DNA from 3 places in the Brevibacillus sp. BC25 genome. Region 1 is predicted to be linked to each of the others. Evidence: riboswitches for the same ligand, from Rfam matches in the RefSeq annotation. Region 1 holds a riboswitch; each other region holds the start of a gene.
What was found. Region 1 has a riboswitch for cyclic di-GMP ahead of PMI05_RS22605 (GNAT family N-acetyltransferase). Riboswitches for the same ligand answer to the same signal wherever they lie in the genome.
Positions count from the first base shown of each region.

Region 1 (10,461 bases):
CGTTGACATAACAGGTAAGAGCGCAAAAGAAATCAAGGCTGAAATCGAAGCGAAGAAAGCAGAAAAGAAAGAGAATAAGAAATAACAAGAAAACAAAAAAAGCAGGTTGCCACAGTAGGCAGCCTGCTTTTTTCCCCTGGATGCTTCTTACATGTTCCAGGTTTTGTCTTCGTTGTAGCCCGCTGTCAGCATGAAAAACAGAAAAGCTCCGAGGACCAATGCTACGATAAATGTACCCACGTTTGACAGCTCCTTTCGTAAACAAACTACTCCCATTATAGCGTAGCCTGCCCACTTTGCAAACGAATTAAAGCTGTTGCGCCCTTGTGAGTGACAATTTTCGATAGTCATACACGAGCTTTAAAAAAGCACTTAGCGCAATATATACACTCAGTTTCTCACCCGTATCGAGTTCCATCCCTGTCACTGCTTGGTAAATGAATATCGCAAGAATCACCAAGCTTGCGATGCCAGTCAAATAAAGTCCTTTTTTCACTTGAATGCGCTCTGCTTGAATATCCATGATCGTTCCTCCTGTTATATTACGCCAATCCGTCTTGGCCTCCGTGTATGTTGCTTATGATTGTATTTTACAGGGGAGATGGGCTTACAAACCATCGAATCAACTTACAGCTACGCACGGTAAACCTTACAATTCCGTAATCTTCCAAGCTGTTAAAAAGCAATGTGACGGATTTTTTATGGGAAGATTGCTGAAACTTGTGCAGATATCTCGCATACACATATGTAAAGGCTGTAAGAGCCTGTTGGCAACCGGAGAAAACGGCTTGCACGTGAATGCGTGACCGCAGGCGGACATATACATGAGAGTACATTGTCGTTGGGAAGAGAGAGGGCTTAAGAGGGAGGAGTGTCGAACATGGACATTTTAAAACGGATCGCTGAGCACCGGGCCCGCGAAGAAAACCTGATGTGGAGAGGAACATTCGCCGAATATTTGCAACTAGTACGTAAAAATCCGCAAATAGCCCAGACGGCGCACTCACGCGTCTACAACATGATTAAAAGCGCGGGTGTTGAAGAGAACGAGGACGGCTCACGTTCGTATCAATTTTTTAGTCGAGAAATCTTCGGATTGGATCGTTCTGTTGAGCGCCTAGTGGAGGAATATTTCCACTCGGCTGCACGGCGTCTGGATGTTCGCAAACGCATCTTGCTCTTGATGGGGCCTGTCAGTGGCGGTAAGTCTACGCTCGTAACGATGCTCAAGCGAGGACTGGAAGAGTATTCTCGTACGGAAGCCGGAGCGATCTTTGCACTTGATGGTTGCCCCATGCACGAAGAACCTCTTCATCTTATCCCGCACGAGCTGCGTCCAGAGGTAGAAGAAGAGCTGGGAATCAAGATTGAAGGAGAATTGACGCCCTATAACCGGATGCGGTTGGAGAACGAATTCGGAGGGTGCATCGAAGATTTCCCTGTTCACCGGATTTTATTTTCCGAAGCCAATCGTGTCGGGATCGGTACATTTAGCCCTTCCGATCCGAAGTCTCAGGATATTGCCGATTTGACGGGGAGCATCGACTTTTCGACGATTACGAAGTACGGCTCTGAGTCCGACCCGCGTGCGTATCGTTTTGATGGGGAGCTGAACAAAGCCAATCGCGGATTGATGGAATTCCAGGAAATGCTGAAATGCGACGAGAAATTTTTGTGGCATCTCCTGTCGCTGACACAGGAAGGAAACTTCAAGGCAGGTCGTTTTGCCCTCATTTCTGCAGATGAGCTGATTGTTGCGCATACGAATGAATCGGAGTACAAGGCATTTATTGCGAATAAGAAAAATGAGGCACTGCAATCTCGGATTATCGTCATGCCGATGCCGTATAATCTGCGTGTCAGTGACGAAGAAAAAATATACGCGAAATTAATCAAGCAATCCGACTTGGGGCATGTGCATATTGCACCGCATGCGCTCCGGTCAGCAGCAGTCTTTTCCATTATGACCCGCCTGAAAGAATCGAAAAAACAAGGGGCCGACTTGCTGAAAAAAATGCGGCTGTATGACGGTGAATCGGTGGAAGGCTTCAAGGGAGCCGATCTGGAAGAGCTGCGAAACGAGCATGCCGATGAAGGAATGTCCGGTATTGATCCTCGTTATGTCATCAACCGTATCTCCAGTGCACTGATCCGCCGCGACACAGAGTGCATCAATGCGCTTGATATTCTTCGGGCACTAAAAGAAGGCTTTGACCAGCATCCTTCCATTACCAAGGAGCAGCGGGAGAGGTATATGAACTTCATCTCTATCGCGCGCAAGGAATACGACGAGCTGGCGAAAAAAGAAGTGCAGAAGGCGTTTGTCTACAGCTACGAAGAGTCGGCAAAAACGCTCATGGATAACTATTTGGACAATGTGGAAGCTTATTGCAACATGAACAAAATCCGTGACCCCGTTACAGGTGAGGAGATGGATCCAGATGAGCGCCTGATGCGTTCTATCGAGGAACAAATCGGCATCTCGGAAAATGCCAAGCGGGCCTTCCGTGAAGAAATTCTCATCCGTATCTCGGCCTATGCGCGTAAAGGGAAGCGTTTTGACTACAGCACGCATGATCGTCTGCGGGAAGCTATCGAGAAGAAGCTGTTTGCCGATCTGAAGGATGTCGTCAAGATTACGACCTCGAACAAAACACCGGATGAGCATCAGCTCAAGAAGATTAATGAGGTCACCAAGCGTCTTATCGAAGAGCATCAATATTGCCCAGTTTGCGCAAATGAGCTGCTGCGCTATGTGGGTAGCCTGTTGAACAGATGACAGAACTTTGGCGACATGAGGAGCACGTCATATTCGGCGCAGATTGCGCCAGTTGCTAGGAGGAGACGGCATGAAAGATGAATCATCGTTCATTGTCTCCCGGGAAGACTGGTCGCTGCACCGCAAAGGGTACCAGGACCAAAATCGACACCAGGAAAAAGTGAAAGAAGCGATCAAAAAAAACCTGCCCGATCTCGTCAGCGAAGAAAACATCATCATGTCGAATGGTCGGGAAGTTATTAAGATCCCTATTCGCTCCCTGGATGAATACCGATTGCGTTTTAACTTCCAAAAGGGAAAACATGGCGGTCAAGGTAAAGGAAACAGTAAAGTAGGCGATGTCGTAGCCCGTGACGGTGATCCGGCCCAAGGGCCAGGAAAGGGGCAGGGAGCGGGTGATCAGCCAGGTGTAGACTACTACGAGGCTGAAATCAGCGTAGAAGAATTGCAGGAGATGCTTTTCGCCGAGCTGGAGCTGCCGAACCTTCAACAAAAAGACGAGGAACAAATCGTCGTGGAAGAGACTCGGTTCAATGATGTCAGGAAAAAAGGCTTGATGGGCAACATTGATAAAAAACGTACGCTGATCGCGGCCATCCGCCGAAATGCGCTGGCAGGCTACAGTGATATGGAGCTGGGGATCACCGAAGATGACCTGCGCTTCAAGACGTGGGAAGAGATCATCAAGCCACATTCCAATGCTGTCATTATTGCGATGATGGATACGTCGGGAAGTATGGGCGTGTTTGAAAAGTATATCGCCCGCAGCTTTTTCTTCTGGATGGTACGTTTTCTGCGCACCAAGTACGAAAAAGTCGAGATCGTCTTCATTGCTCATCATACGGATGCGAAGGAAGTAACGGAGGACACCTTTTTCTCGAAAGGGGAAAGCGGGGGGACGATCTGCTCCTCTGCCTACAAAAAGGCGTTGGAGATCATCGATAGCCGCTACCCAACATCGCAGTACAACATTTACCCGTTCCATTTTTCCGATGGCGACAACCTCACGTCTGACAATGAGCGTTGCGTAAAGCTGGTAAAAGAGCTCATGGAGAGATGCAACATGTTCGGCTATGGCGAAGTGAATCAGTATAATCGCCATTCAACCCTTATGTCAGCATATCGCCACATCAAAGAGCCGAAATTCATGCATTGTGTCATTCGGGAAAAGGGCGAGGTATACAAGGCGTTGCGTACTTTCTTTGGCAAGAAGGAAGCTGTGAAGTAATCATAGAGGCAACCGGGCGAGAAATCGTCCGGTTGACTTATATTTGTTTGCATGAGCTACATAAACAAAATGTGAGGGGTGTTACTATGTATCCACAAAAGCATCGGATGCGCAACACGGGAGCCTTCACTTTCTTGGCATACTTTACATTGGGCGCAGGTGTACTGCTATTTTCCATCGGTTTATACAATGCAACAGGTCTTCAGCTGCACGAAAAGGGGTATTATATCGCATGTATGCTTCTGGTAGCAGTTGGATCGATTTTGACGCAAAAAGTAGTGAGAGATAATGCAGAGGATCGAGCGATTATCGAGGAACAGGAAAGAGAATTTAATTTGAAGGTATCGAAAGCGGAGAAAGAAACGCCGAATTAGCCTGTTTACATATGGGGGCCGGTTAATGTAGTTGGCCCTGTAGAAACTTCGGAGTCTTGTATTACCGTTAGTGTATCGCAGAGCAGTATCTCTCTTTGAATGACTGTCTGTAGCATATTTTGAACACTCGTATTCAGTAGGAATAAATTACTGAGAGATACAGGCTGAGTAAGTCCTGGCATCGTTCCGAGTGCATACTGAATCTTTTCTGCTTTCGCATTGACGATATGACTGAGCCCCAATTCTTCCAAAGCGATCGAGGCTAAAAGTAATATAATGGCATTCTCACGAGTAAGGCTGATTGGATGTTCGCCCAAAACCGTCAGGGTCATGCCCTGACGGTTTTTCGAATGAGCTCTATAAACTCGGCTGTTTTCTCGATGTGTGGAGCATGCCCCACATTTTCCATAACAATCTCCTTATAGGAACCACCAGCGCGCTGATATTGTTCGAGCACGTCACGTATTTGGGAGACCATTGGCTGCGGGGGATAATCGTCTTCCCCCGGCCATCCGGGGACATAGTCAAGCTTGCCCAGCGTACCGAAATCAGCAAGCGACTGATCCGAGATAATGGCATCATCCGCACCACGAATCCATAAAATCGGACACTTGGGCTCAATCTGGACAATACCGGACAAATTTACGTATTTGGGAGAAATCGCATTCGTAATCCCCGTCGTCCCAGGAGCAACACCGGGCCAATCGTTTACATATTCAAAAGCACCGGGGTAAAAGCCCTCTCCTGTTCTCGTAGAGAGTATTGCGCTCACATAACGGTCTTCCTGCTCTCGGTCAACTTGGAACGGGGGCTTGAAATAAAGCTGATTCATGACATTGCGAGGACTGGAGGGAGAGTCATTACTTATATCTTTGGCTGCTATCCTTTTGACCAGCTCGGAGTTGACGGCTCCTCCACCCGAGCCTGAGAAGCTGCTGTAGCACGGGGTGCCCGCTATATCCTTGGTTCCGCCAAAGCCGTAAGGGGACATCGGCGCGACCAGAATCAAAGAACGGACTTCCTGCGGGTGATCGATGGCAAACTGCATTACGATCCCTCCACCCAAAGACCAGCCGGCAAGATGGACAGGTGTTGGTAAGTCCAATGCCCGAATAAACGAATGAAGGTCATCCGACCAGTCTCGCAAACCGCGTGTCGCATCGATGGGCAATGCTTCACTTGCTCCATAGCCACGCATATCAGGTGCATACACACGGTATTGGTCACACAGAGCCGCAATCGTATCGTCCCAGAACAAGTTGGCTGATGCATTGCCGTGAATGAGGAGCAGCGGTTCTCCTTCGGGTACGCCTGCTGTCAGGTAGGAAACAAGCTGGCGATCGGTCTGAATGGTTTTCGTTTCGATACGTGCATCCATCATGACGTGCCTCCTTCCAATGTCCAAAATAAACTATCAGAATATTTCTATTATACGGGGGCTTAGTTACAAAATGAGAAAAGAAAACAACCGCCCGTGAAAGGCGGTTGCAGGAATGCTACATATGGAGACCACGCATCTGTTGTTCGATTTTCTCAAAGCCGCCAGAAACCTTAACGACTTCGTCTTTTTGTTCAGAAACGAGAACAAGCACTTCTTCCAGGCTCTCTTTGTTCTTGTCAGTAATATCTGCGTTGACTTCTACTTTTGCGCCGACTTCCTGAATCATGCTGTGCACATGGATGATGAACTCTTGCAGGTTTTTCGTTTTATCCGCAAAGTTTTGCATGTAGTTGTCTACATTGGTGAACATTTCTTGTACTTCGAGGATGCCCTCGCTATTTTTCTCAAAAGAAGTCTGTGACTCGGAAATCATATCCGATACGAGCTTCATTTTTTCGCGAATGGTCATGAGCAGGCTCGAGATCGACTCTGAGGATAGCTTGGAGGATTCAGCCAGCTTGCGTACTTCATCTGCTACGACAGCAAATCCTCGGCCGTGTTCGCCTGCGCGAGACGCTTCAATCGTGGCATTGAGTGCCAACAGATTGGTTTGTGCAGAAATCTCGGAAATGGTTTGAATGATTTTCCCAATTGATTCGGTTTCTTTATTGAGCTCTTGAATCAGCTGGTTCGTACCTTGGATGTCCGTGATGAATCGTTCAAAGTCATTGCCGATGTTGCCAATGCGTTTGCCGCTCTCGCTAGTGGCTTCTTTGGTCGATTCTACGTACTCATGCATCTCTGTAACAGAGCGAGTCATATCCTCAACTTGCAGATTCGTCGAGCTCATTTCCCGACGCAGCTCGTCCGTATTGCTGGTCTGGACCGTAAAGGACTCCATAATGTCTTGCAGGGAAGCGACGGTTTCGACTGCCCGAACATTCACACCGTCCGTCACCTGGTTCAAATTCTCTTGATAGTCTTGCATAGAGGTGAGTGATTCATTGATCTGATCCAGAACACGTTGCAACGATTCCTTCGAGGCAATCGCTTCTTGCTTTTGTTGCTCACTTTCCTCTTGCAGCTTGTTATTGAATACAGCATGCATCATGCTCGTGACAGAGACGAAGCAGAAGGTAAGCAGGAAGTACATCAGATCAATATTGTTAGTCGAATGGAAAATCGTTTCTCTCTGTGTCAGGAAGTAGTAAGAGACAATACCCAATGTCGATACAATCGTCAAAATATTGATGAGTCGGTCTTGATAAATCCCCATGACTGCTACAAAGAACATAATGGTCATGATATTGATCATATGCGGGTCCAGTCCAACTACGATGAACATGAAGATCCCGATTACGGCGAGGTTGAAAAACTTCATGAAGGGCGCTGCTTTTTCACGGAAACTCGGGCGATTGGAGATGTAAGTAAAAGGTGCCAGCACGCCATACAAAATACCCAGTATCGTGAAAACGAATGTGTACGATACGCCTAGAAAGAGGTTTAAGACCTGAACAATCGTAATAATACTTGCGAATACGATTACGACCCAATTGTTTCTTCTTCTCAATAAATCAATGTTATCGATGTTATCCATGTTACCCACCTACCTCGACTTTTACTTGGTTGGATGACGACGAATTGTACCAGGAATATTTCGGATCGTGCTTATTGTCATAGACATCTTTTAGATGGAAGAGGGTCGGAATGGCATCGGCCCCTTTGTAAAAGACGATATCTTTGGTCTGAGTCGCTTTTACTTGATACTTCTTGTTAATGAACGAAAAAAAAGTCGGATCTGCTACCCCAATTGCGTGGGTATAACCATTCTTTTCAGCGTAATCTATCATCAAGCAAATTCCCTTTTGCCCTAGTTGTCCGCGGTATTTCGGCAAAACAGCGAGACTGTCTACCTCCATTACTTTCATATCTTCTGTAACAACATCCTGAAAAAGTGATTTCATATAAGCACTTGATTTGGAAAAGGGCGTCATTTCAAATGTTCCACCTGCTTCACCATCTTCGGCAATTAAGAGGAACTGAGCCGAGCCTTCTTTCGCGTACTCCATCTCGAAGCCCATGCTTGTCCATACTGTTTCTTTGATTTCATGAAATTTTGCTAACTCTTGTACGGTTTCTACTTGTTTGTACATAACTCGTCCACTCCATCATTTTCTCTGATTGAACCATGTTGTGTATGTTTGACGTCTCAAAAGTTATGTTTTTCCATCCGTTACGAAAATGAAAGTGCTTTCATCCTCCTTTCAAAAATGTAAACACAAAAAAAGGCCGTTCCATCGAAATGGAACAACCGAAGCTACCAACATCGAAAAAATAGTCTCAAGATGATGGCAACCCGGCTATCATGGTCAAAGACTGTAGACCCGTGGTTTTGCGTCGCCACCTTTCGATGACTTTGCCTTTTGCATTCTTTAGCAAAATTTGTAAAAACGTGTCGAATTTTGCTAGAGATAATCATGCAAAATATAAGCCAAAAGATATAACTTTGTCAAGTTTTGGTAGGGAAAAGAAACTAATTGTTCATAAAGCATAGACGTACAAAAAACCAGTTATGGTATCAACTGGTTCTTCGTTATATAGGCGTTAGGTTAGGGTACGCAGAATGTCTAAAACTTCGGTTGGCTCCATTCGCTTTTTGTAATCTGGATCTAAGCATGCTAACCGGATTACGCCCTGGTTGTCGAGGATATAAGTAGCAGGAATGGGGAGCGTCCAAAAATCGTCACTATTAAAATGCTTGAGATCAATATCCAATGATCGGTAGGTATCCTGTAAATAATCAGGCAGTCTGAATCTGAGTTTATATTTTTCTGCTATCTGGTTGTTGGTATCGCATAACACGGGAAAGCTCAGTCCGGTTTTCTCTTGCATAGTAAGAGAGTGTGCAGGAGATTGTGGACTAATGGCAAACAATTGGGCACCCAGAGAGGTTATCTTATCGATCTGTTTTTGGTATGCTTGCAGCTCCAAATTGCAGTAGGGGCACCATGATCCACGGAAAAACGTGAGGACGATGGGACCTTTTACGATTTCTTCCGACAAGGTAATGGTCTTGCCAGTGTGATCGTTCAATGTGAAATCAGGCGCAAACGAACCAATCGGCAAGCCCTTTGCGTGTCCAGAGGTCCTTAGCTCCTCGATTGATCTTGTAAATGAATCTGTTACTTCACGAGTGAGGAAGTCTGCTATTTGAATGGTTGTATAATCTAGCTCTTCGCGCAGGCTCTGGAAATGTGGTTTATCCATATGTCGTTCCCCTCTTTTTCGAAAGAATAGTAGAAGCTATAGCTTTACGATATCTTTCTTTTGGAGGGAAAGATGTAAACTGGATTACATCTTCTTTAAAATGTTGTCCCGATGAATGGAAATGGTTTTAAAGCCTGTTTGAATCAGTTCTTCTCTTGCTAAAGCACGTAATGCTACCGTCACAGCTTCCCTGGATGCCCCGACAAAATGGGCGAGCTCTTGATGGGAAAGAGGTAACTCAATTTGTTGAAACGCAGAACTGTTAGGATTGCCAAATTGGTCGGCAAGCCTTACTAACGTGGAAATAATGCGATCTTGTAAAGGGAGAAGGGCAAGATTTTCGGCTGCTTGGCTGATCGAAACCATTCTATCGCTAATGAGCTTCATGATCTTCATCATCAGTTGCGGATGTTCGATTATGTAGCTCTCAAATTTTGCTTTGCTCATTTTACAAATGAGGCAGTCTTCAATGGTTTCTATATACATCTCCCGTGTACCTAACGAGAGCAGATCCACTTCTCCAAACACATTGCCTTCCCCGAGGATATCAAATGTAAACTGCCGACCATCCCGATTTACTTTATATAAACGTACTTTCCCCTGTTTGATGAAGTAGAATCCCTCCGAAAAAGTTTCTGGTGTTTGAATGCACGTATTTTTGGGGAAAGGGGTTAAGGAGGTTAATTGATCGATTAAGCGCAAACTTTCCTTGGATAATGAATTCAACAAATAAAATTGGGATAAATATGAGATTCGGTTCATCATTTCTGTTCGGTTTGGGTCTTCAGAATGGTTCTTTTCGCTTTGGTAACAATTCTTTTCGTTTCCTTTGTATCAGAGATTCTTAGCCACTCGTCACAAAGCTGTATCACCCAGTCTGGTTGTGATTTACTCGCATCGTTCAACCAATTCCCTACAGAATCTTGAACATATTTAGATGCATCTGACTTCACTGGCATGAGCAAAGGTAGGCAGAGAGCAGGATCATTTTTCAATGCGTCAATATGCTTACACCAGACACCTCGTGGGCGTGTGGCTTCTACCGCAAAGCGGCGAATATTTTCGTCGGTATCAAGTACCCATTTGCTCAGGAGTTGAATGGAATGGTTCAGATCATGCACGAGAGAATCTCGAATCGCCATCCATGCGATCTCTCTCACTCCAAAATGATGATCTGCCGCGAATTTTCTTATTTGCCTTAGTTTTTCTTCGAGCGATAAGGTGTTGTCCAAGCCAATGATATAGGCACTCCAACAACGTACACTGTCTGACTTGTGGGTAGCCAACGATAGGAAAACGGGAGACGTAGCTGTGGGTTCACCCGATTTGTATAAGATCGCAAGTAGTTCTAGTCCAATCAGACGGATAGCTTTCATTCCGCTAGTAGATCCCGTTTCTTCTAATTGATCAACAAGTCGAGCGACATGCGCAT
Region 1 is NZ_AKIX01000095.1:11,097-21,557, reverse strand. Features, by position in the region: gene PMI05_RS22645 (hypothetical protein) at 1-85, shown strand, start outside; gene PMI05_RS22640 (hypothetical protein) at 308-523, opposite strand; gene PMI05_RS22635 (PrkA family serine protein kinase) at 881-2,779, shown strand; gene yhbH (sporulation protein YhbH) at 2,850-4,007, shown strand; gene PMI05_RS22625 (YiaA/YiaB family inner membrane protein) at 4,094-4,381, shown strand; gene PMI05_RS22620 (hypothetical protein) at 4,387-4,713, opposite strand; gene PMI05_RS22615 (alpha/beta hydrolase) at 4,710-5,762, opposite strand; gene PMI05_RS22610 (methyl-accepting chemotaxis protein) at 5,878-7,368, opposite strand; gene PMI05_RS22605 (GNAT family N-acetyltransferase) at 7,361-7,915, opposite strand; cyclic di-GMP riboswitch class I at 8,110-8,193, opposite strand; gene PMI05_RS22600 (peroxiredoxin-like family protein) at 8,367-9,029, opposite strand; gene PMI05_RS22595 (Crp/Fnr family transcriptional regulator) at 9,114-9,791, opposite strand; gene PMI05_RS22590 (DNA alkylation repair protein) at 9,791-10,461, opposite strand, start outside.

Region 2 (10,461 bases), on a different contig from region 1:
TGGTCGTCAACTCCGCTATCGGTATGCTGACTCCACCGGTTGGGATCAATTTGTTGGTAGCAGGAAATATTGCGAAGCTCCAGAATACGGAGATTGAGCGAGCGGTGATCCCGTTTTTGGTCATCATGATCGTCGACTTGATGCTCATCACCTACATTCCTGAAATCAGCTTATTCCTTGTTAACTTGAGCAAGTAACGGAGGAGGAACCAACGTGGATTACAAGCAAGCGTTAGTGGGATTGCTGGGGGAAGAACGAGTATCGACCAACCCCACTGTACTGGAGCACCACAGTCATGATGAATCGTACCATACCCCGCATCTTCCAGATGTGGTCGTATTTCCGCAGACGGCAGAGGAAGTCAGTCAAATCATGAAGCTGGCCAACGAAAAGCACATCGCGGTAACACCGTTTGGCATGGGGACCAGTCTGGAAGGCCACGCGATTCCTTATGCGGGCGGAATTAGCATGGATTTTTCCTTGATGAACCAAGTGCTGGAGGTGCGACCGAAGGATTTCCTCGTGAGAGTCCAGCCCGGTGTGACGCGCACTCAGCTCAATAAAGAATTGAAAAAGCACGGTTTGTTTTTCTCCGTCGATCCTGGCGCGGACGCGACTCTAGGTGGGATGGCTGCTACAAACGCTAGCGGAACAACCTCTGTTCGCTATGGCGTGATGCGTGATCAGGTGCGCGATCTGGAATTGGTGACGGCGGACGGACGTATAATCCGTACAGGGAGCATGACAGCCAAATCCTCTTCAGGCTATCATCTTACTGGGCTGTTTGTCGGGTCGGAGGGAACGCTTGGTGTATTCACAGAGCTGACCTTGCGTGTTTACGGCATCCCTGAGGCGACAACGGCGGCGCGTGCCAGCTTCCCTTCTGTTCAGGATGCCGTCGATACCGTCGTGGATATTCTCGGAGCGGGTATTCAAGTAGCGCGAATCGAGCTGGTTGATGAACGTTCTATCCAACAAGTGAATCTGTACAAAGAAACGAGCTACCCGGAAGCACCGACGCTGTTTATCGAGTTCCACGGCAGTGAACAAGGGCTCGCGTATGATATCGACTTTGCGCAGAACATCGCCGATGGACATGGCTGCACGCAGTTTCTTTTTGAAACAGATTCGAAGGCGCGGACACAGCTCTGGGATGCTCGTCATAACCTGGCGTATGCCTTCCTACACAAATCCCCTGGGAAAAAGCTGATGGTGACAGATGTTTGCTTGCCGATTTCCGAGCTGGCCGGAGCAGTTGTGGACGCACGGCAAACCATTGATCGCGCTGGGCTGGATGGAGCGATTGCAGGGCATGTCGGGGATGGGAACTATCACGCTATCCTGATGATCGACCTGAATGACCCCGAAGAAGTGGCGCGTGCTGAGGAAGTAAATGCCCATCTGGTGGAATACGCATTGAGTCGGGGAGGAACCTGCACCGGAGAACATGGTGTGGGTGTCGGGAAAATCAAATACCAGCGCAAGGAACACGGAGAAGCACTGGATGTCATGCAAGCTATGAGACAAGTGATGGACCCGAACGGTATTTTGAATCCGGGAAAAATTTTCGGGAAATAACAGAGAGCCTGCATTCTGAACGTTTGTCGGAATGTGGGCTTTTTCTTTTGCGTAATGTGTCGAAGAGGAGAGGAGAAAAAGGAAAAATGCAGAATGTAGAGATGGTGAATCGATAAAAAAATTCTGATATGGCAGGGAGGTAACTAACCGCTCTGAAAGAAGGAAAGAGTGAGTTATAAGGGGTTAGCAGAAAATGATTTTGGCGAAGAAAGTTAGATTGAAGCCAACTGCTGAACAGGAAAGGCAGCTGTGGAAGTCCGCAGGAACTGCTCGTTGGTCGTACAACTGGGCACTATCAAGACAGGAACAAAATTACCAAAACGGTGGGAAGTTTCTATCTGACAGGGTTTTACGCAAAGAGTTGACTCAGTTGAAACAAACAGACGATTTTGCTTGGTTGTATGATGTATCTAACAACGTGACTAAACAAGCCGTCAAAGACGCCTGTGAAGCATTTAAGAAGTACTTTAAGAAATTGAGCGACAAGCCAAGGTTCAAAAGTCGCAAACATACCAAACCCTCGTTTTACAATGACAATGTGAAGTTGAAAGTGAAAAATGATAGGGTGTTGATCGAAAAGATTGGTTGGGTTACTACGGCAGAAAAGCTACCTGCGAATGTGAAGTACACGAATCCGAGAGCCTCTTTTGACGGGAGGTATTGGTACTTATCAATCGGTATTGAGCAAGCAGTGGAAAAACCTAAACTAACTCATGCAGTCATTGGCATTGATGTAGGGATAAAACACCTTGCTATATGCTCAAATGGAATGGTGTTCAAGAACATCAATTATTTCCAGGCAGTTAAGAAAGCGGAGAGGCGATTACGCAGGTTGCAACGTAACGTTTCTCGTAAATACAAGATGAGTAAGGAGGGAAACCGTTTCGTCAAAACGAGCAACATTGTAAAAGTCGAGAATTCTATTCGTTTGCTTAATCGGAGACTAACGAATATCCGTAACAACCACCTCCATCAAGCTACAAATGCTATCGTGAAAACCAAGCCTGGCATAGTAGTGATGGAGACATTGAATATCAAAGGCATGATGAAGAATCGTCATTTGTCTAAAGCCATCTCGCAACAGAAACTTTACGAGTTCAAAAGACAAATACAGTACAAGTGTGAGAAATACGGCATTCGCTTTATGGAAGCTGACAAGTGGTATCCTTCATCAAAAACTTGTTCTGAATGTGGTCAGATAAATCGAGACTTGAGACTATCAGACAGAATATTCAAATGTCAATGTGGGCTAAAGATAGATAGAGACCTGAATGCTGCTATCAATCTGGCAAAACTAGCAAGCTAACACCAAACAAGTTACTGTTAGTATGTAGGATTCGTTGCATCCGAATTTACGCCTGTGGAGTGTCATATCCAATGTAAGTAGCTTCGGCAAAAGCAGGCACGAAGAAGCAGGAAGCAAACAAGCTTTATAGACTTTTATAAGGTTTTGGCAACGGCAAAAATGAAGTCTATTGTTGAAATTGCCAAGAGTGCAGGTATCGAAGAACAGCATTTGGAGCTATACGGAAAGTATAAAGCCAAACTATCAGATGAGCTATGGGAGCAAGTGAAGGAGCGCCCTGATGGCAAACTGATTCTTGTTACAGCGATGAATCCTAACCCGGCGGGAGCAGGCAAGACGCTCACGACGATTGGTCTGTCACAAGCATTAAATTTTCTCGGGAAGAAAACAATTGCAGCGCTTCGCGAGCCGTCCTTGGGTCCTTGCATGGGGATCAAAGGAGGAGCAACCGGAAGTGGCCAAGCACAAATTCTCCCGGCTGATGAAATTAACCTGCATTTTACAGGGGACATTCATGCGATTACAGCTGCACATAACTTGTTGGCAGCGATGATCGACAATCATATTTTCCATGGCAATCCGCGTGGGCTCAATCCAAAGAAAATCGTCTGGAAACGGGCAATGGACATGAACGACCGCGCACTGCGTAACATCGTTGTTGGTCTGGGTGACGGCAATGGAATGACGCGTGAAGATGGCTTCATGATTACGACCGCGTCGGAAATCATGGCGATTTTATGTTTGAGTGAGAATCTAGCAGACTTGCGCGAGCGGTTGAACCATATCATTATTGGCTACGATTTCGATGATCAGCCAGTACGGGCAGAAGAAATCAACGCGGTCGATGCGATGTGCGTTCTCTTGAAGGAAGCGATCAAGCCCAATCTCGTACAGACAATCGAGGGAACTCCGGTCATCATTCACGGCGGACCTTTTGCCAATATCGCGCATGGGTGCAGTAGCGTGATCGGAACCAAGATGGCCTTGAAGCTGGCGGATTACGTCGTAACAGAGGCGGGCTTTGGTGCGGATCTGGGAGCGGAGAAGTTCTTTGACATCAAGTGTAGAAAAGCAGGTCTGACTCCATCGGCTGCTGTCGTGGTCATTACGGTTCGTTCGTTGAAATACAACGGCGGGGTAAAAGTACCTGACCTCGCAGTGGAGAACTTGTCTGCTCTGGAAAAAGGCTTCGAAAACGTCAAGCGCCATTTGGAAAACCTGCAGAAGTTCGGTGTGCCAGCAGTGGTGGCTATCAATCATTTTGCGACGGATACCCAGGCAGAGGTCGATGCCGTAGTTGCGCTGTGCCAAGCGGCCGGAGCCGAAGCGGCTCTGTCCAAAGTGTGGGCAGAAGGAGGAGCAGGCGGTGTCGAGCTGGCTGAAAAAGTGACTCGTGCAGCAGAGCGACCTTCGTCCTTCCGATTCTTGTATGAGGAAGACCTTAGCATTAAAGACAAGATTGAGACAGTCGTGAAAGAAGTATATCGTGGATCAGGGGTTGTCTTTTCGCCGCTTGCATTGAAAACGATGCAAAAGGTAGAAGAAATGGGCATGTCCCATCTGCCTGTGTGCATGGCGAAAACACCGTACTCCTTTACGGATCGCGCTGATCTGTTGGGGGCACCTGTTGACTTCACAATCCAAGTGAGTGAAGTGCGCATATCAGCAGGAGCTGGTTTTATCGTCGCACTGACCGGAAGCTTGGTTACGATGCCAGGCCTCCCGAAAAAGCCGGCTGCGGAATCGTTATATGTAGACGAGGATGGGCAAGTGATCGGATTAAGCTAATCAAAAAAGTTTGACAAAAAGCTGACAACTGTAAAAGGTTGTCAGCTTTTTTTCCATTTCGAGGTTTATTGGCGGAAAGTTATGGGAAATGAAAGGTGAGATTGAAAAAATGTGGACCTTAATTGAAAAAACAACAAGGAATGACAAAGGCAAACCTGCTGAAAGGCAGGGACGCAAAGCCACGGGTCTAAGGACGGAAGTCAAATGACTTTCGCAGCTAGGACAGCCGGGTTGCCATACCGTAGTCATGATGGACTGTCGGTGGGCAGTCTTTTTTTTGTTGAAAAAAGAGAAGGGAGAAGTGATTCGGTATGAGAAATAGTTTGAAGAATAAGCTAATTATCGTTTTGTGCCTGCTGTTGGTTATTAGTTTGGGTACGGTTTGCGGTGCAAGCTATTGGAGTGCTTCCAATCTTTTAGCAGACAGTCTGGACAAAGAAGCTGAGTTGTCAGCTAGCAATCTCTCGATTCGTATCGATGGTTTCTTTCAAGAGAAAATTGAGATTGTAAGTACGATCGGAGGGTTGATGTCGGCTGATCAAAATGTCGAATTCGACCTGAAACTCATTCAAGAAGCCCAAAAGAAAAACCCCGAGTTTGAGACGTTCTTCTTTTCGCATGACTTAAGTGGTAAGAAAGTGATCAATTTCATGGGAGAAGTGACCGACATTTCGGATCGTCCGCATATTAAGGAAGCTAGTAAAGGGGAAGGGAAGGTTGTTGTCTCCGAGCCAGTCATTTCGAAGCGGACAGGGAATAACATCGTGACCCTTGTCGTTCCATTGATGAAGGACAATCGTCAATACGGTTATATCGGTTCTACTATTCCTATCAATGAAATCCAAAAAAAGGTGTCCGAAGAGAAATTTGGCGAATTTGGCTACGCCTTTTTAGTAAGCAAAACAGGAACATTTATTTATCATCCGAATAGCGAGTACATTCTGAAGGAATCGATTCTCGACATGGGTATTCTTGAGCTTCAGACTGCTTTTGAAGATATCAAGCAAGGGAATCATGGAATCGCCCAATATATATACGAGAATACAGAGCGATTTGCTTCCTATTCTCCTACCAGTTTGAACTGGGGCGTATACATCACTGCACCCGTAGCGGAGCTGCATGCGCCTGTCGATCAACTGTCAGTCCGATTGATGGTTATTTCCCTCATCGTATTGGCAATTGGGGTTGTCCTCGTTTATTTCTTGGCTGTACGCATGGTGAAACCAATTGAGCGTCTGAACCACGCAGTAAATGTAGTGGCGCAGGGGAACCTGAAAGAGACCGTAACAGTTGATGGAAAAGACGAGATTGCCGTTCTGTCACGTGACTTTAACCAGACCGTATCGCACTTGAAAAATTTGATCGAAGACGTATCTCTATCGTCTGATCAAGTACAGCGGTTTAGTCAGGAAGTATCCGAAGGCATTAAACAAGCGACGGAAAACATCAACCAAATCGGTTCGTCTATTGCACAGATTTCTGAGGGAGCAGAGGCGCAGGCCACTAGCTCGCAGGATGTCGCGTTGTCTATGAATGACATGGCAGCAGGAATCGTGAAAATCGCGGAGACGTCTGCACATGTTTCAGAAGCTGCCCAGATAGCAACAGAGCAGGCAGAACAAGGAACTGCTGTGGTAGAGCAGGCAGTTCGCCAGATGGGAAGCATTGGCGAGGGAACATCGAAGGCGACAGTAGCCATCGAGCAGCTCAACAATCGTTCCAAAGAAATCGAAGGCATTCTCGATACGATCAGTCAGTTGACCTCGCAAATCAATTTGCTTGCCTTGAACGCTTCGATTGAGGCAGCACGTGCCGGCGAGCATGGACGTGGGTTTGCTGTAGTTGCCGGAGAGGTGAAAAAACTGGCGAACCAATCCGAAGAATCCGCATCCAAAATTGCGATGCTGATCGGGGAAATCCAGCAGGATACTCATCATGCGGTAGAGGTCATGACCGCGGGCAACCAAAACGCACAGCAAGGTATTCAACTGGTCGAAGAGGTTCGCGAAATCTTCGGGCATATTTTGGAATCTTCTCGTAACGTTGCCGCGCACATTTTGGAAGTATCCGCAGCATCTGAACAAATGTCAGCAGGCTCCCAACAGGTGAGTGCTTCTGTAGATGAAATGCATAGCATTGCGAAACATGCTTCACTCGACGCACAAACGGTGGCAAAGGCAACCGAAGAGCAGCTTCAAGCCATCCAGGAAATTGGCCAGTCTGTCGAGAGTTTGAACGCAGTGGCAGAAGAATTACAGCAAGGAATCGGCAGGTTTACTGTGTAGGAGGCAGCTCAACAGGTTGTAAGTCCTCTTTCTTTGAAAGGGGGGATGCCATTAAGGATGATGGAGTTTATTTCTGATAACTAAATTCATTACCGTTTAACAGGAGGAGAAACCAGATGAAAAAATTTACAAAAACAATCTTGGCGAGCACACTCGCTGCAACAATGCTCATGACATCAGGAACAGGTGCTTTTGCCGCAACAGCGGTTAAGCCTGTCACAACCGTAGCTGCTGAAACTGCTAAAAAACCGCAAGCGAAGAAGTTTGAATCCCGTTTGGATGAAATCATCGCGAGAGGCTACATCCTCGTAGGTACTCCAGGGGACTACAAACCATTTACATATTTGAATCCGAAAACAAACCAATTCGAAGGTTACGATATCGATGCGATGAAAGAATTCGCAAAAAGCCTGGGAGTAGAGGCGCGTTTTGTCCAAACCTCTTGGCCGACACTGATGGACGATCTCTTGGCAAATAAATTCGATATTGCTGTCGGAGGCGTTACGCGCAACACAGACCGTCAGAAAAAAGCACACATGAGCGATCCTTATATTATGTTCGGTAAAGCTCCGCTGATTCGTGCAGTTGACAAAGACAAGTACAAGAGTGTAGCAGACATTAACAAGCCAGAGGTGCGCATTGGTGTGAATCCAGGTGGCACCAACGAAAAATTCGTTCGTGAACATCTGACAAAAGCAACTGTAACAGTTGAACAAAACAACCTCGACATTCCTGGTCTGGTAGCAAGCGGTAAGTACGATGTGATGATCACAGATACGCTGGAAGCAATTGTGTATTCCAAAGCAGATTCCCGCCTGTATCCAGCTCTGACCGACAATCCGTTCACGAAGAGTGAAAAAGGCTACATGATCCATCGCGGAGACACCATCTTCGCTAACTACCTGGATCTGTGGATGGACGAGATGAAACTTCAAGGAATGTTTGATGAGCTTTACAACAAATGGGTAAAATAATCCGATAACAGACAAGCAGCCTGATTCTGGGCTGCTTTATTATTTTTTAAAAACGGTAGCATCACAAAATCAGGCAATTTGGGTATATATGCAGTTTGCTTTTTCAGTCATTGCATGGTACGATTACAGCTATGTTCTTTAGGGTGCTACGTACAATCGGGGATAAAAGGGCATGTTCCGGATCGTAAGGAATAGTGCCCTTTTTTTTGAGAATTTTATAGATGAAGGTATTGATAAAGGAGACTGACATTCATTGGCGACTTTTAATGATTTTGGCTTACATCACTCCATTGTTAGAGCGTTGAGCAACATGGGCTTCGAAGAGGCTACAGCGATTCAGGATCAAACGGTTCCTGTAGCACTGCAAGGTCGTGACCTGATCGGTCAGGCACAAACAGGTACTGGTAAAACGGCTGCATTTGGTATTCCACTGATTGAACGCTTGGATGAAACAAGCGGAAATATTCAAGGGGTTGTTTTGACTCCAACACGTGAGCTGGCTGTTCAGGTTGCAGAAGAGATTAATAAAATTGCCCAATTTAAAAACATCTCTGCCCTGCCAATCTATGGTGGTCAAGACATCACGCGTCAAATCAAAGCGTTGAAAAAACGTCCACAAATCATCGTAGCAACACCTGGTCGTTTCATGGACCACATGAGAAGAAAAACCATTCGTCTGGATGCCATTGAGGTTGTTATTTTGGATGAAGCGGATGAAATGCTGAACATGGGTTTCATCGACGACATCAAGGAAATCTTGAAAGAGGTTCCAGACAATCGTCAAACGCTGTTGTTCTCTGCTACGATGCCGAGAGCGATCCAGGAAATTGCGCAACAGTTCATGAACGAACCAACCATTATTCAAGTGAAAGCAAAAGAAGTAACCGTGCCAAACATTGCACAGGAATACATGGAAGTAGCTGAAAAGCAAAAGTTCGATGTACTGTGCCGTTTGCTGGATATTCACTCCCCTGAGCTGGCTATCATTTTCGGTAGAACCAAGCGCAGAGTTGATGAGCTGTCCGAAGCCCTGACCAAGCGCGGTTATGGTGCAGAAGGTATCCACGGTGACTTGAACCAAGCGAAACGCGACAGCGTGCTCCGCAAGTTCAAGGAAGGTACGATCGAAGTGCTGGTAGCGACTGACGTGGCTGCACGTGGCTTGGACATCAGCGGTGTAACGCATGTATTTAACTTTGATATTCCACAAGACGCCGAGAGCTACGTTCACCGTATCGGTAGAACGGGACGTGCTGGTAAAACAGGTCTGGCAATCACGTTTGTGACTTCCCGTGAAATCGACCATCTGCGTCTGATTGAGCGTACAACGAACCGTCGCATGGAGCGCCGTGCGGTTCCTTCGATGGCTGAGGCTTTGGAAGGTCAACAAAAGATGACGGTAGACAAAATTCTCGAAGCATCTGGAAGAGACGATCTGTCTCCTTATAAAACGCTGGCAGAGCAATTGCTGGAGGATGTCGATTCCGTAACACTCGTATCCGCAGCACTCAAGCTGTTGACCAAAGAACCAGATATGACTCCTGTTCGCCTGACAGAAGAGGCTCCTCTTCGTGTAGGTAAGAAAAAGCTACCTCCGAAAGGAAAAGGTGGCTTCGGTTCCGGTTCCGGTTTTGGTGGAAAGCGTCCATCTCGCCCACGCAATGGCGACTCTCGTCCGCGCAGTGGTGACTCTCGTCCACGCAGTGGTGACTCTCGTCCGCGCAGTGGTGACTCTCGTCCACGCAGTGGTGACTCTCGTCCACGCAGCGGTGACTCCCGTCCACGCAGTGGCGAATCTCGTTCACCACGCAGCTAAGAATCGAGCGGTATTGTAAGCAAAGACTGGTGTGCACTTGTGCGCATCGGTCTTTTTTCATGTTGACCTGCCTGCGAATATTTAGGGTGATCTGTGACAAACTAGGAGTGTTTTGGCACGGATTTTTCGCGCAGGGAGAGAGTGCACGCATGAGGAAAACAGCCATTGGAAAGTGGGCTGGTATTTGGCTCGCCGTATTGGGTGGGGGGATGTCGGTTCATGCAACTGGACATTCCCTTGATCAAGCGAAGGAGATTTCTGCGATTATCGAGCCAACAGACATTACTAAAGAGGACGCCATACGAATCGCCTTGCAGCAGGTAAAAGGGCGGGTTGTCCATGTTGAATTGGAAAAAGACGAAGGTGTTCTCGCGTATGAAATTATTATTCTCACCGAGCAAAATCAGGTGTTTGAGATCGATGTCGATGTGAAGACTGGAAAAGTGATCAAGGTTGAATCGGAAAATTTGTAAGGAGAAGGCTTCTGCAACTGGGCAGAGGTCTTTTTCCTATGGGCAATTAAGTTTTGGCAACAACGAGTCAGACAAATTCGCGCTTTGATTTTGTTGTTACCCCCTATGAAAACGCTTTATATTTAAGGTGTACACATTATCATTTTAATCATGTCAACATCTCATAAATAGGGGTAAAGGAGGGTGCAGTATGGAGAGCGTGGAAACAAAAAACTCTTCGGGTGGAATACGGGTCTCGGTA
Region 2 is NZ_AKIX01000067.1:15,209-25,669, reverse strand. Features, by position in the region: gene PMI05_RS18725 (TRAP transporter large permease) at 1-197, shown strand, start outside; gene PMI05_RS18720 (FAD-binding oxidoreductase) at 214-1,578, shown strand; gene PMI05_RS18715 (RNA-guided endonuclease TnpB family protein) at 1,772-2,884, shown strand; gene PMI05_RS18710 (formate--tetrahydrofolate ligase) at 3,029-4,672, shown strand; cyclic di-GMP riboswitch class I at 4,811-4,911, shown strand; gene PMI05_RS18705 (methyl-accepting chemotaxis protein) at 4,984-6,957, shown strand; gene PMI05_RS18700 (transporter substrate-binding domain-containing protein) at 7,074-7,931, shown strand; gene PMI05_RS18695 (DEAD/DEAH box helicase) at 8,185-9,747, shown strand; gene PMI05_RS18690 (PepSY domain-containing protein) at 9,897-10,220, shown strand; gene PMI05_RS18685 (PTS mannitol transporter subunit IICB) at 10,411-10,461, shown strand, end outside.
Region 2: linked by a shared signal. The riboswitch ahead of PMI05_RS18705 (methyl-accepting chemotaxis protein) and the one ahead of PMI05_RS22605 (GNAT family N-acetyltransferase) in region 1 are both predicted to bind cyclic di-GMP.

Region 3 (10,461 bases), on a different contig from region 1:
AAAAGCGGAAATCTCCTCATCTATGTCGGCACTTCTCAATAATTGATACTGTTTGGGATTGATTCCGAGTAATGTTTGAATTTCTTCTAACGTACGAACTACCTCTGACTTTGGAAGTACCGGAACTGGCAGCCATACAGCTTCCTCTTCCCATTCCACAGTTTCCTCGTTCACCTTGGGAGCCTCATGCTCGTCTGCTGGATAGCTCATCCAACAGTTGTCCAGCTCATACACAAGCCGTAGCTCATCCTGCGCTCTATTCAAAACGTATTTTGGTACATAAGTGAGTTGCAGGTCCACCTTTACGGTCTTCTCTATGTGTTTCAATATCTGCTCCTTCTCCATCAATTTTTCCGGGATCTTCGGCTTTTTCTGCATACCAAAATAATGGAAGTCACTAACCATACCACTCTGGTGTACCGTCACGCGAAAGCCCGACGATGGAAGTGGCAAATCCATCACAACCTGCTCATAGAAGAAAATTGTCCCGGATTCAGTTGCTTTCGTGCGTGTTAAAGAAAATCCTTTCAATGCAGTAGGATAATGGATAAGAACAAACTCCTCGCCGCGAAGTCGCAATTCCTCTTGTGAGATCACGGGTAAATCACGAGCAGCTTCCTCCACGTCAATCGTATATTCGAGCAACTCCTCTTGACTGCCCAACACCAAAGACATGCCCGTATCTTTACCTGATTCGCCCCATACAGGATCAGCGCCTTGTTTTGTCCAAACGAACACCGCTCTTCCGGCTTCCCGTTTGTCCTCCTGATAGTCTGCAATGGTAAGCTCATGTGATTGTGGAATATGAAATCTAGCTTCAGCTAGCTGTTTTAATGCAACAAGCCTTTGCTGCAAACGATCTTGTTCAGATACGCTGGCAGATTCGGATCGAATAGCACCTTCTGTGGACGAGTAATTTTTGCGCAATGCTTTCAACCCCCTATGCAAAATGGTTTTGACTGTACCGGAGGGCATGCGCAGCAAGTTTGCAATTTCCTCAATCGTCATATCTTGCCAATACTTGAATGCAATTACTTGTCTTTGTCTTGGCTCTAGCTGATCGACAGCAGCAAGCAGGTCGATACGATCGTCATGCTCTTTGACAGAAACCTGCTGAAGCTCGTCGACGTAACGATCATCTACCACAAGTCGTTGGCGCTTGTTCAGCGCTGTCATCGCGCAGTTCATGACGATACGGGTCAGCCAAGTCGTGAAAAATTGTGGTTGTTTCAGCTTAGGCAGCCCGACCAATGCTCTATATATTGTCTCATGAACAACATCCTCTGCATCCATTTCTTGTCGCACATAATAATAGGCGATCCGGTATAAGCGATCCTGTTGTTCTTCTATCAACGAAAGAAAAGCCGTGTGATTTCCCGCCTGAGCTTCTCGAACTCGCTCAAATTGATTCATGCTGTGTCCCCTCCCTGTACATTCGTTAGACCAGCGAGTGTGCCATACGGTTTCACTTTTCTCCGTTTTTTTCTGATGGATGATAAAAATAAAAAAAACCGTACGAAGGTCACGTAATAATGTGTCCTCCGTACAGCTCACAATTCCATATGTTAACGGTACTGAACATTATTCAGCTGCATCCACATCAATTTACTGTCAATCAACATGGCAAGCGTCATCTCATCCATCCCGTGCAGTTGACGGTACAAGCGCTGCGTTTCGACCAAATCATTGTAAGTCAAGAACGGATAGTCCGGCCTGCCGAATGTCCCGTCCGGAAAATAAGCGTAATGCAAATCGCCATTTCCGAGAATCCACTGCGCTCCGAGGTTGACCACACCGTAGAGCATGATGTCTGCTAAGTCTCTGTCTGTCTGGTCCCCGAATTGCAGGTAGCTTTTGTAGAGAAAATTGATTTCCGCCAACTGATGATTCAAAGAAACATGTGTCTGAATCATTGGATTCGTTGCTGTCGCGTAGTCGGCAACCAGCCACCCCTGCTGTACACCAGCGATGACAAAGCGGTTCATAGCTGCGTGATTGTGAAAGTAAGAAGCATATTTTTTCGAAGATTGGCAAAAGTCCTTTTCTTGATACTGATCACAGCCCCGCAGCATCAGATCAGCCGCTCCTGTGTTGAATCTCGTATCGTAAAAGCCCTCTGGTATCCCGTAATCGCCACTTAACCACAAGGAGCGCGGCTGCGTCTTCCAGTACCCCTCAGGCTCTTGCTGCTTCAGGCTCGCTTTCAACATCACATAGCCCATATCCCGGGCAGCCTTGCTTCCACCTGTATATAAAAAGGAGCGAAGGACATAATTTTCTGGAATCCGCCAAAAAGAGGCCTCCGAAGTCGGCTCGTACGTTGAAGGGCTTTGATAGTAATACCCATCGTACAGCCATTTTGCCTTTTCCGTAACGTCCAGGTTAAGCCAGACGCTATCAATCGATTGTTCTCCCCAAGGAACGAGCGGATCTCTCGAATCGAGCGCCCACATTTCGCTGATAAAACCTGCTTTCATCGGCAGCTTGATCACCAGCTCGACACCAGATGATGTCTGTTTTACTTCGACTGGTATCGACAATGCCGGCTTTTCTTCAATCGTAGCTCTACCATTATCCACGTAGGTAATGGGCTTACCTAACCAAATATACCTGCCCTCTGTCTCTACAAAACCAGAGGAAAGCGGAAGCGTCTGTGCTTGATCAAGCGTGACAACCTTCCAATACGGCTTCTTCGACTCATCATAAGCTCGATAGCGGAACATTATGTTCTGACTGTTGCCCTGAATCGGGATGGTGAAAACGTAGGGCATCATATTGCGCTGACCTGTCATTTTATGCGCCCAATACGTGACACCATCTGAGAAACGAAATTCTTGTTTTTGGTGAATCGCGCCATTCAGGTGGTCAACAGTTTCTGTTTCTGTTGGTTTTTTCCATTCGTTTGCAGAAATATCGCTCGGAAAGAAACTACTTACGGCGATGGCCGTCATCAAAAGGAGCATTCTGCTGATTTTTCTGACCATGTCATCCCCCTATTCTATTAAAGGAGAACCGAAAGTCCTACTTTAAAATGAATATTTCGTAGCGATTATTATTTTTATAATAATCTGATAAATTAATCATAGGTGTCTAATTTCTATTTCGCAGGAGGGAATTTATGGACAAGAAAGTACGCTACGTTGTTTCTACAGCACTCGTAATATCTCTGTTCACCAGCCCCTCAATCATCCATGCCACCCAAGCTGAACCACCGCCCCACATTCCTTATTACGGAATAGGGCCAACCTATGTACAGCCTGCACAGATTGAGAGCTTGTTTCCCAAGCCAACTATCCAGTTTGAGACACCCGGCTTCCAAGAAGGAAAAGAGGCTTTTACGTCCCAGGAAGAAATGATGGCTTACATAAGCAAATTGGCTGTAGGCAACAAGGAAATCAAGCTGCTCTCCATCGGTACATCCTTGGAAGGTCGCGATATCCCCCTGCTCCTATTCAGCAAAGACCACGGCAAGCTCAAACAAAACAAGGAGAAGCCACTCATCTGGCTCCAGGCACAAATCCATGGAAATGAACCCGCCTCTGGTGAATCTGCTCTCGTGATCGCCAAATGGCTGGCAGAAGGAAAACTTGGCACCGACCTCCTGGATAAAGTAAACGTTGCAATTGTTCCTCGCATCAACCCGGATGGCTCCTACCAGTTCAAACGCTACATCGCGACAGAGCTGGATGCCAACCGCGACTACATGAAGGTAGAATATCCAGAGGTGCAAGCCGTTCACCAAGCCATCCATGCCTATCAACCTGATGTCGTGCTTGACGCTCATGAATACGGCGTCTCTTCCAGCCAGCTTCGCGATGTTGGGGAAAAAGGCGCAATCTCTTCCTACGATGTTCTGATCTCCTCTGCGAAGAACTTGAATATTCCCGCCAACCTGCGCAAAATGTCAGACAACCTGCTCTTGGCTGACGTTCAACTAGCACTCGACAAGGAGCAACTTTCTCATCACGCATACTATACGCTTGCAAAAGGCAAGGACGGAAAAGTGACCGCAACAGAAGGCAGCACAGAGACGAGAATCGGACGCAATGCCTTGGGATTGAAAAACACGTTGACGTTTTTGGTGGAAACACGCGGCATCGGCATTGGACGCGCCGATTTTGAGCGCCGTGTATATAGTCAGGCCATGACTCACGCTGCTGTCATCCAATCAACAGCAGCCAACGCCAAAGCAATCAAGTCCACTGTGACGCAGGCACGCGCAGAAATCATGGAAAAAGGCAAAAAGGCGAACGACAACGACAAACTCGTCATCCTGAGTGAGAATAAGCGAGTACCGGGTCAATCTCTCGAAGTGGTCGATCTAGCTACAGCAAAAAAAGTGTCTACCCCCATCGACTGGGTAAGCTCCACGGATGCCTATCCCGTACTCGAACGCGAGCGCCCCACTGCTTATCTCATGCCTCCTGGCTACCATGACGTTGCAGCCAAGCTGGAACTGCTCGGTGTTTCGGTAAGCAAGCTATCAAAAGAAACGACTATAGCGGTAGAAAGCTACACCATTTTGGAAAACAAGGTGAATACGATTTACGAGAATGGGCATTTCACCAACCAAGTGACTGCAAATGTAACAGAAACAACGAAAACCTTTCCTGCGGGTAGCTACGTGTTCAGCATGGCCCAGCCAAACGCCAACTTCATAGCATTGGCCATGGAACCGGAATCAGTAGACAGCTACGTCACGTTTAACTTCTTGCCCGTTGAAAAAGGCGATGAAGTACCGGTGTATCGCTATATGCTGGAGCAATCGCTACCTACCACACAAAAAAACTAAAGGAAAAATTCCCCTCTCTAAAGTTAGACTCCTGAGAGGGGAATTTTGTTACATGTATGGGCTTACTTTATTTCAAACACTTCTTGGGACAGCCCTGCCAGCTTTTGCGTATTGTCGCTCACTTCGACCATCGTCGCAGAAATTTCCTCCGTAGCAGCTGCCTGACTCTCCATGGTTTGATTGATCAATTCAATCGAATTTTGCAGCAAGGTTATCAAATCCCGGATGGAATCTGTGGTTTGCTTGATTTTGTCTGCATTGTCCCGTGAATCCGTCGCCATATTGCGAACCTCATTCGCAACGACAGCGAATCCACGCCCTGCATCTCCTACCCGCGCAGCCTCAATGCTCGCATTCAGTCCCAAAATGTTACTTTGATCAGCGATTTTTTTCACGGCGAGCGTAATTTGCTCGATCTCAGTCGTACTATGGCTCACATCGTTGGCTTGCTCTGAGACCGCCTTCATTTGCTCGTTCAAATTCCCGATCTGCACAGCCATCTCTTGTGTCGTAGCACTGACCTGTTCGACGACACTCGAGAGATTTGCGGCAATTTCATACAGCTCATTAGCTCGCTCCATACTCGAACCAATGCCGACACCGCCGATGACTTTTCCCGTGTGATCATGCAGGGGGATCGCCCGTGCGACGAGAGGAAAACCAAATAATTCTTTGGGGACTATCATCGCCTGCTTGGTGTTTTTACGAATCGCGTTGGTGATCACATCTCCTTCTTGTAGTGGATCACCTGGCTTGACTTGCAGCGCAAATGTTTGGGCAGGCACATTACGCAATAGCTTTTCCGTGTCGTAGACCCCAATGGTAATGTCATCGGTGAGTAAATCATTTAAATAGGGGGCAACCTTGATGAACGCCTCGAGCAGTTCTGCGTTTTTCCCCTTTTCGGAAGCTTCTGTTTCGTTCCATTCTACGTAACCGTTCATGACCCTCTTCACCTCTATATTTTGCTGGCATTAGTACGGAAATTGACGCTTTTTGTGCTGAACCGAAATCCATTTCAGCGTAGTAAACTCTTCTAGGCTCCATTGACCATTCAAGCGTCCCAATCCGGAATGCTTTTCACCGCCGAACGCCACAATTGGTTCGTCATTGATCGTTCCATCGTTGATATGAATCATGCCGGTCTCGATGCGCTTGGCCATCTGTGCACCTCTCTCCAGATCGCGGGTATGAATCGCCCCGGACAATCCAAATGGTGTCTCGTTCGCCATGCGAATTGCTTCTTCCTCGGAAGCAAACGACATAATGCAAACAGCCGGACCAAACAGCTCTTTGGATGCAATCGACATGTCTGTGGTCACTCCTGTCAATACGATCGGCTCGACCACGTTGCCTTTTACTTCCCCTTTCAGTGCAGGAACGGCCCCTTCGCGTATCGCCTCATCGATCGTTGCCATCAGGTTGGTGACTTGCCGTTGATTGATCAACGGACCGATTACTGTGTCAGGATCATTTGGGTCGCCAACCTTGAGTCCAGATACTTTTTCCACATACAGATCGAGGAATTTATCGTATACATCTTGGTGAACCAGAACCCGGTTAGCCGACATGCAAATCTGACCTTGGTGGGTAAAGCGGCTGAATACCGCTGCATTGACGGCATACTGTAGATCCGCATCCTCCAAAACAATCAGTGCACTATTGCCGCCCAGCTCCAAAATCGCCTTTTTGAAATGCTTCGCTGCCACTTGCGCGATATGGCTTCCTACTTGGCTAGAGCCTGTAAACGAAAGGATGCGCGGAATCGGATGGGAGACAAAACCATCGCCAATTTCAGCAATATCCGTCACAACAACGTTGATCAAGCCTTTGGGCAAACCTACTTCTTCAAAAATTTTCGCGATGAGAGTGCCACCCGTGATTGGCGTGTGCTCATGCGGTTTTAGGACGACACCGTTGCCCGCACCAAGAGCTGGAGCTACGGACTTCATCGACAGATAGAACGGGAAGTTGAACGGACTAATGACACCGACAACTCCTACGGGAATCCGATACAAGCGATTTTCTTTTCCGTCTACGGGAGAAGGCAGAATTTTTCCTTCCATGCGTACCGGGAACGTAGCCGCCTCGCGAATAATATCCTTCACAAGCCCGATCTCAAAAAATGCCTTCAGTCGGGTTCCACCCAATTCACGAATGATGATCTGAATGATTTCTTCTTCATTCTCTTCGATATAGTGAACAGCACGCTCCAACATTCGGGATTTGGTATAAGCATTCACTTCATCCCACTCTTTTTTCGCGTCGGCTGCCGCCTTGTAAGCCGCGTCGATATCCTCCAAATTTGCCATTTTGAATTCTGCGATGACTTCCCCGTTGTAAGGGTTGATATCTTGCAATGTCTTCGCGCCAAGTCCGTCGCGCCACTCCCCATTGATGTACTGCTTGTCCAGTGTTTGAAGGATTGACATGCTTTAACCTCTCCCTTTTGTAAAGTAAATAGGCCCCCTTCGCATGAAAGGAGCCGTAAAACTAAAACAGCAAAATACACTGCTAGTCGGCAACCCGGCTGCCATCGTAGCGTGTACATTAGGCCCGTGGCTTTGCGTCCCCAATTTTCAGTGGGTTTGCCCATTCATAGCGAATGCTGATAAGATTTTGTCGAAAAAAGGAAAGATATGGAGAATCCTACTTTGATTATAGTACTCCATTTCGAATAGTCAAACGAAAACATGTAAATATTTCGTGAAAGGAAGTGAATAAATACCAAAAAGTCCGCATCGCTTGGATACGGACTCCTGATTCTTCCTGCTCATACTCACAATAACGATTTGACATCCTTTACACTCATCGCGAGCTTTTGCTCTACTGCGTTGGCGTCCCTCACGTGCTTGGCCAAGCCTTCATTCAGTTCTTCCAGCAAGCCCTTCGCATCACTTACCTGCTGGGACACATCGTCAGCAAATCGCTTTTGGTGCGCGATGATTTCCATCACACCTGACACTTCGACGTTCAGTGCCTGGAAAGCGTTCACGATCTGATCTGTCTTCTGTGCAGCATCCTTGCTGATGGAAAGCCCGCCTTTGATCGCACTGCTGCTTTTTTCACTGTTGGACAATGCTTCTTTTGTTTCTTCCTGAATCTTGCCAATCAGTTCTGCAATGGTCTTGGTCGAATTCGCTGTCATCTCGGCCAGCTTCCGTACCTCATCCGCTACGACAGCAAAGCCTCTGCCTTGTTCACCCGCACGTGCCGCTTCTATCGCTGCATTCAGGGCGAGAAGGTTGGTCTGATTCGCAATGTCACTGATCACCTTAACGATACTCGTAATTTCCGAAGAGCGCTCTTCCAAGCGGCTCATGGACTTGGACGTATGAACCGATTCTTTGTCCAGCAGGCTCATGACTTCCACAACGTCCGTCATTGCTTTCTTACCTTCATCTGCACGCGCTACCGATTGTTTACAGATGTCCGTCAAGCGCTCTCCTCGATCCGACAGTTGGCTCGCAGATTCATCATCCCGCTCGTTAATGACCTGGATATTATCTACGACACGCTTCATCCTCGTCACCAATCGCACCGTTTGCTCGGATTCGGCGTTCATCGCTTGGTTCGAAGTGAGAATCGCACCCATCTGTTCGTAAATACCGCGAAGCTCATGTTTCCAAGCGTCTTGGTGGCCTGCCATTGTGGTTGTGGGAGTTGCCACTGTCGTCGCTGCTGTCTCTTTTTCTGCTAGGCCTTTGTCTTTTTTCCAAAACATCCGCTTCTCTCTCCTTTGTACCCATCAATTGTCACCTCGGCGGCTATATACGCGGGACTCGATTATTCCCGGATGTTGTTTCGCCAAGCTCAGCAAGTTTTCCAAGAAATAATAGTGACCCTCCAAGAGCTCCACGTCTTTACGCTCAAAATGCTTCGCCTGCAAATACTGCTGCATTTCCAAAGCATAGCGCTCCAGTTTATCGTGAAAATCGTTGGCACGAAGCATTTGCTCCACTTCTGGATATTCTGTTTTCAGGCGACTGATCTCGCTGTATACACGCCCACCCTCCAGAATCATCTGGTAGGCCGTACGCTCAAGCGTAGCTGTCGTAGCTGCCTCCTGCTCCTCACGCTCCTCGCGCAAAGCTGCCAAGTACGTGATAAAATGGTAGACAGTTAAAAACAATGGTCCTAAAAATAGAATGATCCCTGCTTTGTACACATGCTGATTGGACAAATTGCTGATGAGCAGGAACAAGTGAAACAAGATCGCACCCAACCATACATAGATGATGATTTGGTGATTGATCTTCCCTGCCTTTTGGTGGCGAGAAAAGGCAAAGGTAAGTCCGAGCAGATAAAAGGCAAGTAACGTAAAGCTGGCAGAAAACAAAGCCATCTCCATATCGATCAGCCAATCTGCGTCGGCGGGTATTTCGATAAAGAATTCAAAAGCGAGCACCAGCAGTGAGAACAGCAACCCCATGATCCAAAACCGGCTTACTTCCGAGTCATTCCTCCGCCGGGAGCGGTAGCGTTTTGCACGGGATCCTTCCATAATGCTCTCACCTCATTCTCTATGATTCGCCATGATTCTATCTTTTCCTTTCACATGGGGCCAAAATCTGACATCGGAGGCTGTTATGACAAAAAATTTACCAACATCATTTACCGAGCGCATGCAAACCTTGCTCGGACACGATTATGAGGCATTCGTTTCCTCGTATGATCAGCTCGTGACACACGGCTTGCGGGTCAATCCGTTGAAGGTGGATCGTGACGATTTTTTAAATATCTCGCCGTTTGCTCTGGAAGCAGTCCCTTGGTGCGAAAACGGTTTTCGCTACAAAGAGCCAGATCGGCCCGGCAAGCATCCTTTTCACTCCGCTGGCATGTACTACTTGCAGGAGCCAAGTGCGATGTCCGCTGCCGAAGCACTCGGTGCACAACCTGGTGAGCGAATTCTCGACCTGTGTGCAGCGCCAGGGGGCAAATCGACGCAGCTTGCAGCGTTTTTGCATGGACAAGGAATGCTCGTGGCAAACGAAATCCATCCTGTTCGGGCAAAAGCCTTGTCAGAAAACCTGGAGCGCTGCGGCGTGACCAATGCCGTCGTGACCAACGAAACGCCCGAACGCTTACAGGAGCGATTCCCTCAGTTTTTTGACCGAATTTTAGTAGACGCTCCTTGCTCTGGCGAAGGAATGTTTCGCAAGCTACCCGAAGCAATCGAAGACTGGAGCCCAGCAAAAGTAACGGAGTGCCATGTCATGCAAGGCGATATTCTCGAGGCGGCCGCTGCTATGCTGAAGCCAGGCGGGACGTTGGTCTACTCCACCTGTACATTCGCTCCGTTAGAAAATGAGCAGTCCCTGGTTAACTTCCTGGGAAGTCACCCGGAATTTGAGATCGTCCCGCTGCCACATGCAGATTGCTTTTCTGCTGGTCAACCAGAATGGGCGTCGCCACAAAATGAGCAGCTCACCCAGACAGCCAGATTGTGGCCGCATCGTCTACAGGGAGAAGGTCATTACCTCGCCAAGCTGCAAAAGAGTGAGTCCGCAGAAGTTCATGAACCTTCCGGGAAACGGAAAGAAAAGCGTGCGGCAAAATCTGCTCCGGCAGGTCGAAAAGAAGCCCTAGCAGCTTGGCGTACGTTCGCGGACGAAGCACTCCCGACGCTCTCCCAACCATTCGATGATGAATCAGCTTTTCTTTTGTTT
Region 3 is NZ_AKIX01000050.1:26,886-37,346, reverse strand. Features, by position in the region: gene PMI05_RS14695 (sigma-70 family RNA polymerase sigma factor) at 1-1,413, opposite strand, end outside; gene PMI05_RS14690 (hypothetical protein) at 1,566-2,984, opposite strand; gene PMI05_RS14685 (M14 family metallocarboxypeptidase) at 3,119-4,792, shown strand; gene PMI05_RS14680 (methyl-accepting chemotaxis protein) at 4,855-5,736, opposite strand; gene PMI05_RS14675 (aldehyde dehydrogenase family protein) at 5,767-7,224, opposite strand; cyclic di-GMP riboswitch class I at 7,310-7,395, opposite strand; gene PMI05_RS14670 (methyl-accepting chemotaxis protein) at 7,572-8,516, opposite strand; gene PMI05_RS14665 (hypothetical protein) at 8,541-9,296, opposite strand; gene PMI05_RS14660 (RsmB/NOP family class I SAM-dependent RNA methyltransferase) at 9,382-10,461, shown strand, end outside.
Region 3: linked by a shared signal. The riboswitch ahead of PMI05_RS14675 (aldehyde dehydrogenase family protein) and the one ahead of PMI05_RS22605 (GNAT family N-acetyltransferase) in region 1 are both predicted to bind cyclic di-GMP.